One region of the Ferrimonas sp. genome, then DNA from elsewhere that is predicted to be linked to it. Evidence: predicted binding sites of a transcription regulator. Region 1 holds the regulator's gene; the other holds the start of a gene.
The links. The regulator MetJ, encoded in region 1, represses methionine synthesis genes. The targets are predictions, from matches to a motif close to TAGACGTCTAGACGTCTA.

Region 1 (3,412 bases):
AACACTCGGCGTCTGCCAGGCTGGAACCACCGAACTTGTGCAGCTGCTTCACTGTCACTGCAGAGCCTCCAGGGCCTGGCGCAGGTCCGCCACCAGGTCCTCACTGTCTTCGATGCCCACGGAGAGGCGAATCAGGGTGTCTTCGATGCCGGCGGCGCGACGGGCTTCCGGCGCCATGGCAGCGTGGGTCATGGTGGCTGGGTGAGCCACCAGGCTCTCTACCCCGCCCAGACTCTCCGCCAGGGAGAACAGCTCCAGCTGAGCCAGGAAATCACGCACCTGCTGCTCGCCGCCCTTAAGTTCGAAGCTGAGCATGGCACCGAAACCGCTCTGCTGACGCTTGGCCAGCTCATGGCCAGGATGGGAAACCAAACCGGGATAATGCACCCTGGCCACCGCAGGGTGGCTCTCCAGCAGGGCGACCACCGCTTCGGCGTTCTCCTGGTGCTGGCGCATACGCAGCGGCAGGGTGCGCAGGCCGCGCAGGGTCAGGAAGGAGTCAAAGGGGGCACCGGTGATGCCCAGGCAGTTGCCCCACCAGGCCAGGGTTTCCGCCAGCTCCGGCTCGCGGGCAATCACCGCCCCGCCAACCACGTCGGAGTGACCGTTGATGTACTTGGTGGTGGAGTGAACCACGATGTCCGCCCCCAGGTTCAGAGGCTTCTGCAGCACAGGGGAGAGGAAGGTGTTGTCCGCCACCACCAGGGCACCGGCCTCTTTGGCCACCTTGGCCACCTTCTCCACATCCACCACGCGCAGCAGCGGATTGCTCGGGGTTTCCAGCCACACCATCTTGGGGCTCTTCGCCAGGGCTTCGGCCAGGGCCTGCTCATCCCCCTGATCCACCACGGACAGCTCAAACGCACCCTTGGCGGCCAGGCTGGTGAACAGGCGGTAGCTGCCGCCGTAACAATCGTGGGGCACCACCAGGCGCTCGCCAGGCTTTAGCAGGCTCACCGCCAGGTTGACCGCCGCCATGCCGGTGGCGGTGATCACCGCGCCAGCCCCCTCCTCCAGCTGTGCCAGGGCGTTGCCCAGGCTATCCCGGGTGGGGTTGCCGGAGCGGGTGTAATCGTATTGGCGTGGCTCGTTGAAGCCGGCAAAGGTGTAGTTGGTGGACAGGTAGACAGGTGGCACCACGGCACCATGAGTCAGGTCAGTATCAATCCCTTCACGGGCAACAATGGTGGCGGGCTTGTGAGTACTCATTCCGTGGCTCCTGGTTATTCTGTGCGCTCAAGATGTCTGGACGTCCAAATTAGTCGATCCAGATTTGGGCGTCAAGACTTTTAGACGTCTAAACGTTTATAGGTTAAGATATCTACAATTTGACTCAGAAATCAGAGCAGTTACAATTTGCACCCGTTAACCCAAGTCAAAGGCAAAGGCAATGAGCACTGAGTGGAACGGCAACTACATCAGCCCCTACGCGGAACACGGTAAAAAGAGCGAACAGGTGAAGAAGATCACCGTCTCCATTCCGTTGGGCGTATTGAAGTTGCTGACCGATGAGCGTACCCGTCGCCAGGTTAATAACCTGCGTCACGCCACCAACAGCGAGCTGCTCTGCGAAGCCTTCCTGCACGCCTTCACCGGTCAGCCTCTGCCCGAGGACAACGACCTGAGGAAGGACCACCCGGACACCATTCCGGAGTCTGCCAAGCGCCAGATGAAAGCCCTGGGCATCGACTGGGAAGAGATGGAGTAAGACTCCAACGAATTAAAAAGAAAGGGATACCGCGAGGTATCCCTTTTTTGTTGAGCCCGGGCAGCTGACCGAGGCTGTCCCCAGGAGATCAAAAAGGGCAGCCCGATGGCTGCCCTGGCAACGAGGCCGGCGTGATCAGTCGATCATGTAGTGAGCAGGCAACTCTTCGAGTTCGGCCACGCCGGAGTCGATGGCCGCCTTGGCCACCGCCTTGGCCACTCGGGGCAGCAGGCGGGGGTCCATCGGCTTGGGCAGCACGTACTCGGAACCGAAGCTCATCTCGGTCGCCCCATAGGCGTCCAGAACGGTCTGGGGCACAGACTCCTTGGCCAGCTGGCGAATCGCTTCCACCGCCGCCACCTTCATCTCATCGTTGATGGCGCGGGCACGTACGTCCAGGGCACCGCGGAAGATGAAGGGGAAGCAGAGCACGTTGTTCACCTGGTTGGGGTAGTCACTGCGACCTGTGCCCATGATGACGTCAGGACGGGCGGCCTTGGCCAGCTCAGGCTTGATCTCCGGATCCGGGTTGGAGCAGGCAAACAGCACCGGCTTGTCTGCCATCAGCTTCACCTGCTCTTCACTGATGAGGTCAGGGCCGGATACCCCCACAAACACGTCCGCGTCCTGAATCACGTCGGTCAGAGTGCGCTTGTCGGTGTTGTTGGCAAACAGCTTCTTGTACTCGTTCAGGTCTTCGCGGCGGGTGTGCAGCACGCCCTTACGATCCAGCATGTAGATCTTCTCACGCACGGCACCACAGGTGATCAGCAGCTCCATGCAGGCCACGGCGGCCGCACCGGCGCCCAGGCAGACAATGGTGGATTCACACAGCTCTTTGCCCTGTATCTCCAGGGCGTTGAGCAGACCGGCCGCGGTGACAATGGCGGTACCGTGCTGGTCATCGTGGAACACCGGCACCTGGCAGCGTTCAATCAGCTGCTTCTCAATCTCGAAGCACTCGGGTGCCTTGATGTCCTCCAGGTTGATGCCACCGAAGGTGTCCGCGATGTTGGCCACGGTATCGATGAACTCCTCCTGGGTGCGATGCTTCACCTCGATGTCGATGGAGTCGATGTTGGCGAATCGCTTGAACAGCAGGGCCTTGCCCTCCATCACCGGCTTGGAGGCCAGGGGACCCAGGTTGCCCAGGCCGAGGATCGCGGTGCCGTTGGTGATCACCGCCACCAGGTTGCCTTTGTTGGTGTATTTGTAGGCATCGGCTGGGTTGGACGCGATCTCCCGAACAGGCTCTGCCACACCCGGGCTGTAGGCCAGGGCCAGATCCGTCTGGGTTTCCGCAGGCTTGGTCAGCGAGATGCTGATCTTTCCAGGGACAGGTTGGGCGTGATACTCGAGGGCTTGTTCGCGAAGGTCTGCCATTCTCTTAATTCCAGTCACTACTTTATTTGGGAAGGGGGGTACAGTCGCCTGAAACCTTACTCCTATTGCCTGATTTTGCAACCAATCTTGTTATTAATACTTGATATAACAAGCAGTTCTGACCAGTTTCATTGCCAAAGGGTCAAAAGTAACAGAATAGACAATTATATTTCAGGAAAAGTGATTAATGGGGCGTGAAACATTATTCAGTGAATTTAATTAGATAGAAGGCACTTAGCACCAAAAACTCTGAGTTATGCCGGTCACGCGGGAAATTGGACTGACCAATAAAAATTTACCTTTTCCCAAGCATAATGAGGT
Region 2 (3,412 bases), on a different contig from region 1:
AGAGGACATGGCATCCAGGTGCTGCGACGCGTCCCGGGTTCGCCCCAGCACGCCGGTCATCCTTGCCTGGGACATCTGCAACTGAAACTCAAGAATGCTGCTGCTGCCATGACCAGAAAATACATAACGGCTGACGCTGTCGTACTCCTGCTGCAGCTTCATCAGCATCGCCGGTACCCGAAACGCCTCATCGAAGAACAGCATCAGCATGGCGGCGACCATGGCCAGGCCACACAGCACCAGCCAGGGCTGGAACAACCACCCTACGGCGGCGAAACCCAGCGCCAGAATGACTCCGGACAACCAGCGGCGGCGAACCAGAGTCAGGGTTCGGCTCACTGGCCGCCCCTGATTCAGCCTCAAATAGACCTCACTGGCCCGCTCCTTCAGCTCTGGTGTGGTGGCCCGCCTGACCGACTGGTACCCCACCACCTGACCATGCTCGAAGATGGGGGTAACAAAGGCATCCACCCAGTAATATCGCCCATCCTTGGTGCGGTTCTTCACTATGCCACGCCAGGGTTTCTGATCTTTCAATGCATCCCAAAGCTCCTTGAAGGCAGCCTTGGGCATCTCAGGGTGACGCACCAGATTATGATTGTGACCGATCAGCTCAGACTCATCGAAGCCGCTGATCTCGATAAAGGCGGGATTTGCGTAGGTAATGATGCCACGCAGATCTGTAGTGGAAACCAGCTCCTCTCCCTGAGGAACCACAACCTCTTCGTTGACGATATGACGCTCTCGTCTCATGTGACCTACATCCTGTAGTTGGTTTGAGTAAATCAAGCTTAGGTCACATTTTACTTGTTGCTAAATAGCTTTACCACGTGGTAGGGCGGAAACTTTTTTCCGACTTATCTCAATTTAGCGCCATATTTCATCAGCTTGCGCATTATTCACCCGAAAGATCGTTCAGATCATAAGGGGTCTGCTGGTAGACGCAGTAGTTGAGCCAGTTGGAGAACAGCAGGGCACCATGGGCATGCCAGCGCGCATGGGGAGGCAGCGTCGGGTCGTCCTTGGGATAGTAATTTTTCGGCAATGCTGGTTCGGCACCCGCCGCCAGGTCGCGACGGTATTCATCCTGCAAGGTGGTACGGGTGTATTCCGGATGGCCGGTCACGAACAGGTTGCGATTGTCCCTGCTGGTCACCAGGTAGGCCCCGGCCTCGTCTGACTCAGCCAGTACCTGAAGCTCCGAGTGGGCTTTCAGCCGATCCAGGCTGACCTGAGCAAAGCGTGAATGGGGCACCCAGAACTCATCATCAAACCCTCTCAGTAGAGGAATATGACCATGGGCGCGGCGATGACGGAACACCCCTGAGATCTTATCGTCTCTCAGGTAGCGCTTCACCCCGTAGAGGTGGTAGAGCGCGGCATGGGCGGCCCAGCAGAGGAACAGCACCGAGGTGGCATGCTTTTGCGACCAGTTGATGATGTCACAGATCTCCGGCCAGTAGGTGACCTCCTCAAACTCGAAGTTACCCAGGGGCGCCCCGGTGATGATCAGGCCATCGTAGTTGTTGCCCTTCACCTGTTCGAAATCCCGGTAGAAAGCATCCATATGGTCGCTGGGCGTGTGCTTGGAGGCTTTGCGGTGAATTCTCAGCAGCTCCACGTTGACCTGGAGCGGCGAGTTACCCAATAACCTCAGCAACTGCGTCTCGGTCTCGATCTTATTGGGCATCAGATTAAGGATCAGCAAGCGCAAAGGACGGATGTCCTGAGACGCCGCCCGCTCCTCGGACATAACAAAAATGTTCTCGCTGCGCAGGATCTCCGACGCCGGCAACTGACTGGGTATTCTTACTGGCATAAACAACCTCCTAGAGTTCCATTTATAACAGGACATCTAGACGGCTACAACTCCAGAGCTCCAAGTTAACCACGGACGTGATCCTGACCCGGTTCTCTCCGGTAGGACGTGGATGGTGTTAACACTTTGGGAACAGATATTTACAGCCGGAACTGCTATGATCCCGCTACCAGACACATTATGAAGACATCATGAGCCAACTCTCTGCCATTATCATCGGCGCCAACGCGGGTCTGAGCCAAACCCTGGCCCAACAGCTGGCCGCCGAGGGGATCCGTCTAGGCCTGATGGCCGCGAACCTCTCCGCCCTGGACTCTCTGCTGCAACAGCTGCCCGACAACACCCTGTGCAGCGAGATCGATATTTTCGATCCCACTCAGTGCCGTCAGGCGCTGAACGACCTGTGGCAGCAGTTGGAGGGGGCTCAACTGGTGATCATCAATACCGCTGCCAACCACCAGGAGCTGGAGCTGCCCTGGGAGGCAGACAAGATGGTATTGGATGTGAATGTTACCGGCTTCACCGCACTGGCCAACGGCGCCTTTGCCCTGTTCAGGGATCAGAAATATGGTCAGTTGGCGGCCATCACCTCCATCGCCGGGGAGCGCGGCGGTGCCAGCAGTGCCTTCCACGCCAGCAAGGCGTTTCAGCAAAACTACCTGCAGGGGCTGAGACTCCACGCCCAGCGCCTGAAACTGCCCATCACCATCAGTGACCTGCGCCTGGGTTACATCGACAAGATGCAGGCCCGGGGCAGCAAGGCCTGGGGTGCCCCCCTGGAGGTCGTCTCCCGCCAGATTCTGGCGAATCTCAAGAAGGCCAAAGCCACCAGCTACGTCACCCGGCGTTGGCGCATCGTCTCCTGGATTGGCCGGCTGCTGCCGGAGTTTATCTACAACAAGCGCAAGTACCGCTGAAGGGACGCCAGAATGACAAACGCCGGCATAAGCCGGCGTTTTTTCTGCTTTGGCGCTAGCAAATCAGAACTTGTAACCCACGGACACCATGTAGACCCAGGGGTCAATGTCGGTTTCGATGCTGACGGAATCGCCACCCAGTTTGAAATCGACATCAGTCTGAATGTCGAGATACCAGATGGAGGCGTTGATCAACCAGTTGTCGTTCAGCTCATAATCGATGCCCACCTGAGCCGCCAGGCCCCAGGAGTCGGACAGTTCCAGATCGGTCAGGGCGCCGTCCAGGTCGTTTGTGAACTCCTCATCCCAGAAGTAGGTGTAGTTGATGCCGGCACCGATGTAGGGACGAATCTTGTCGCTGCCAAAGTAGTACTGGGCCATCACAGTCGGTGGCAGGTGAGTCACTTCGGCGATATTACCGATACCGGGCAGACCCACGTCGTGCTTGAAGGGGGTGGCGGCCAATACTTCCACCGCCCAGGCGTCGGTCAGCATGTAGGTAAAGTTCAGGCCCAACTGGCTGTTAGAGTCGACGGAAAACTCACCGTTACCGGCGACATCCTCAGAGGACTCGTCTGGAGACACCTGCGCCCAACCGGCACGAACGATAAAATCGCCCGCCTCACGAGCGGCAAAAGCGGGGGCAGAGAGGGAGGCCAGAACCAGGGCAGAGATC

Region 2: metA (homoserine O-succinyltransferase MetA) is a predicted target of MetJ. The motif match lies at 1,849-1,866, and genes of this name have one in related genera.

Annotation. Positions count from the first base shown of each region.
Region 1 covers NZ_JBLXDO010000001.1:269,613-273,024, reverse strand. The annotation lists gene metL (bifunctional aspartate kinase/homoserine dehydrogenase II) at 1-58, opposite strand, end outside; gene metB (cystathionine gamma-synthase) at 55-1,209, opposite strand; gene metJ (met regulon transcriptional regulator MetJ) at 1,391-1,708, shown strand; gene ACN0RV_RS01270 (malic enzyme-like NAD(P)-binding protein) at 1,844-3,091, opposite strand.
Region 2 covers NZ_JBLXDO010000003.1:90,343-93,754, forward strand. The annotation lists gene ACN0RV_RS04630 (methyl-accepting chemotaxis protein) at 1-753, opposite strand, end outside; gene metA (homoserine O-succinyltransferase MetA) at 896-1,819, opposite strand; gene ACN0RV_RS04640 (SDR family NAD(P)-dependent oxidoreductase) at 2,011-2,736, shown strand; gene ompW (outer membrane protein OmpW) at 2,800-3,412, opposite strand, start outside.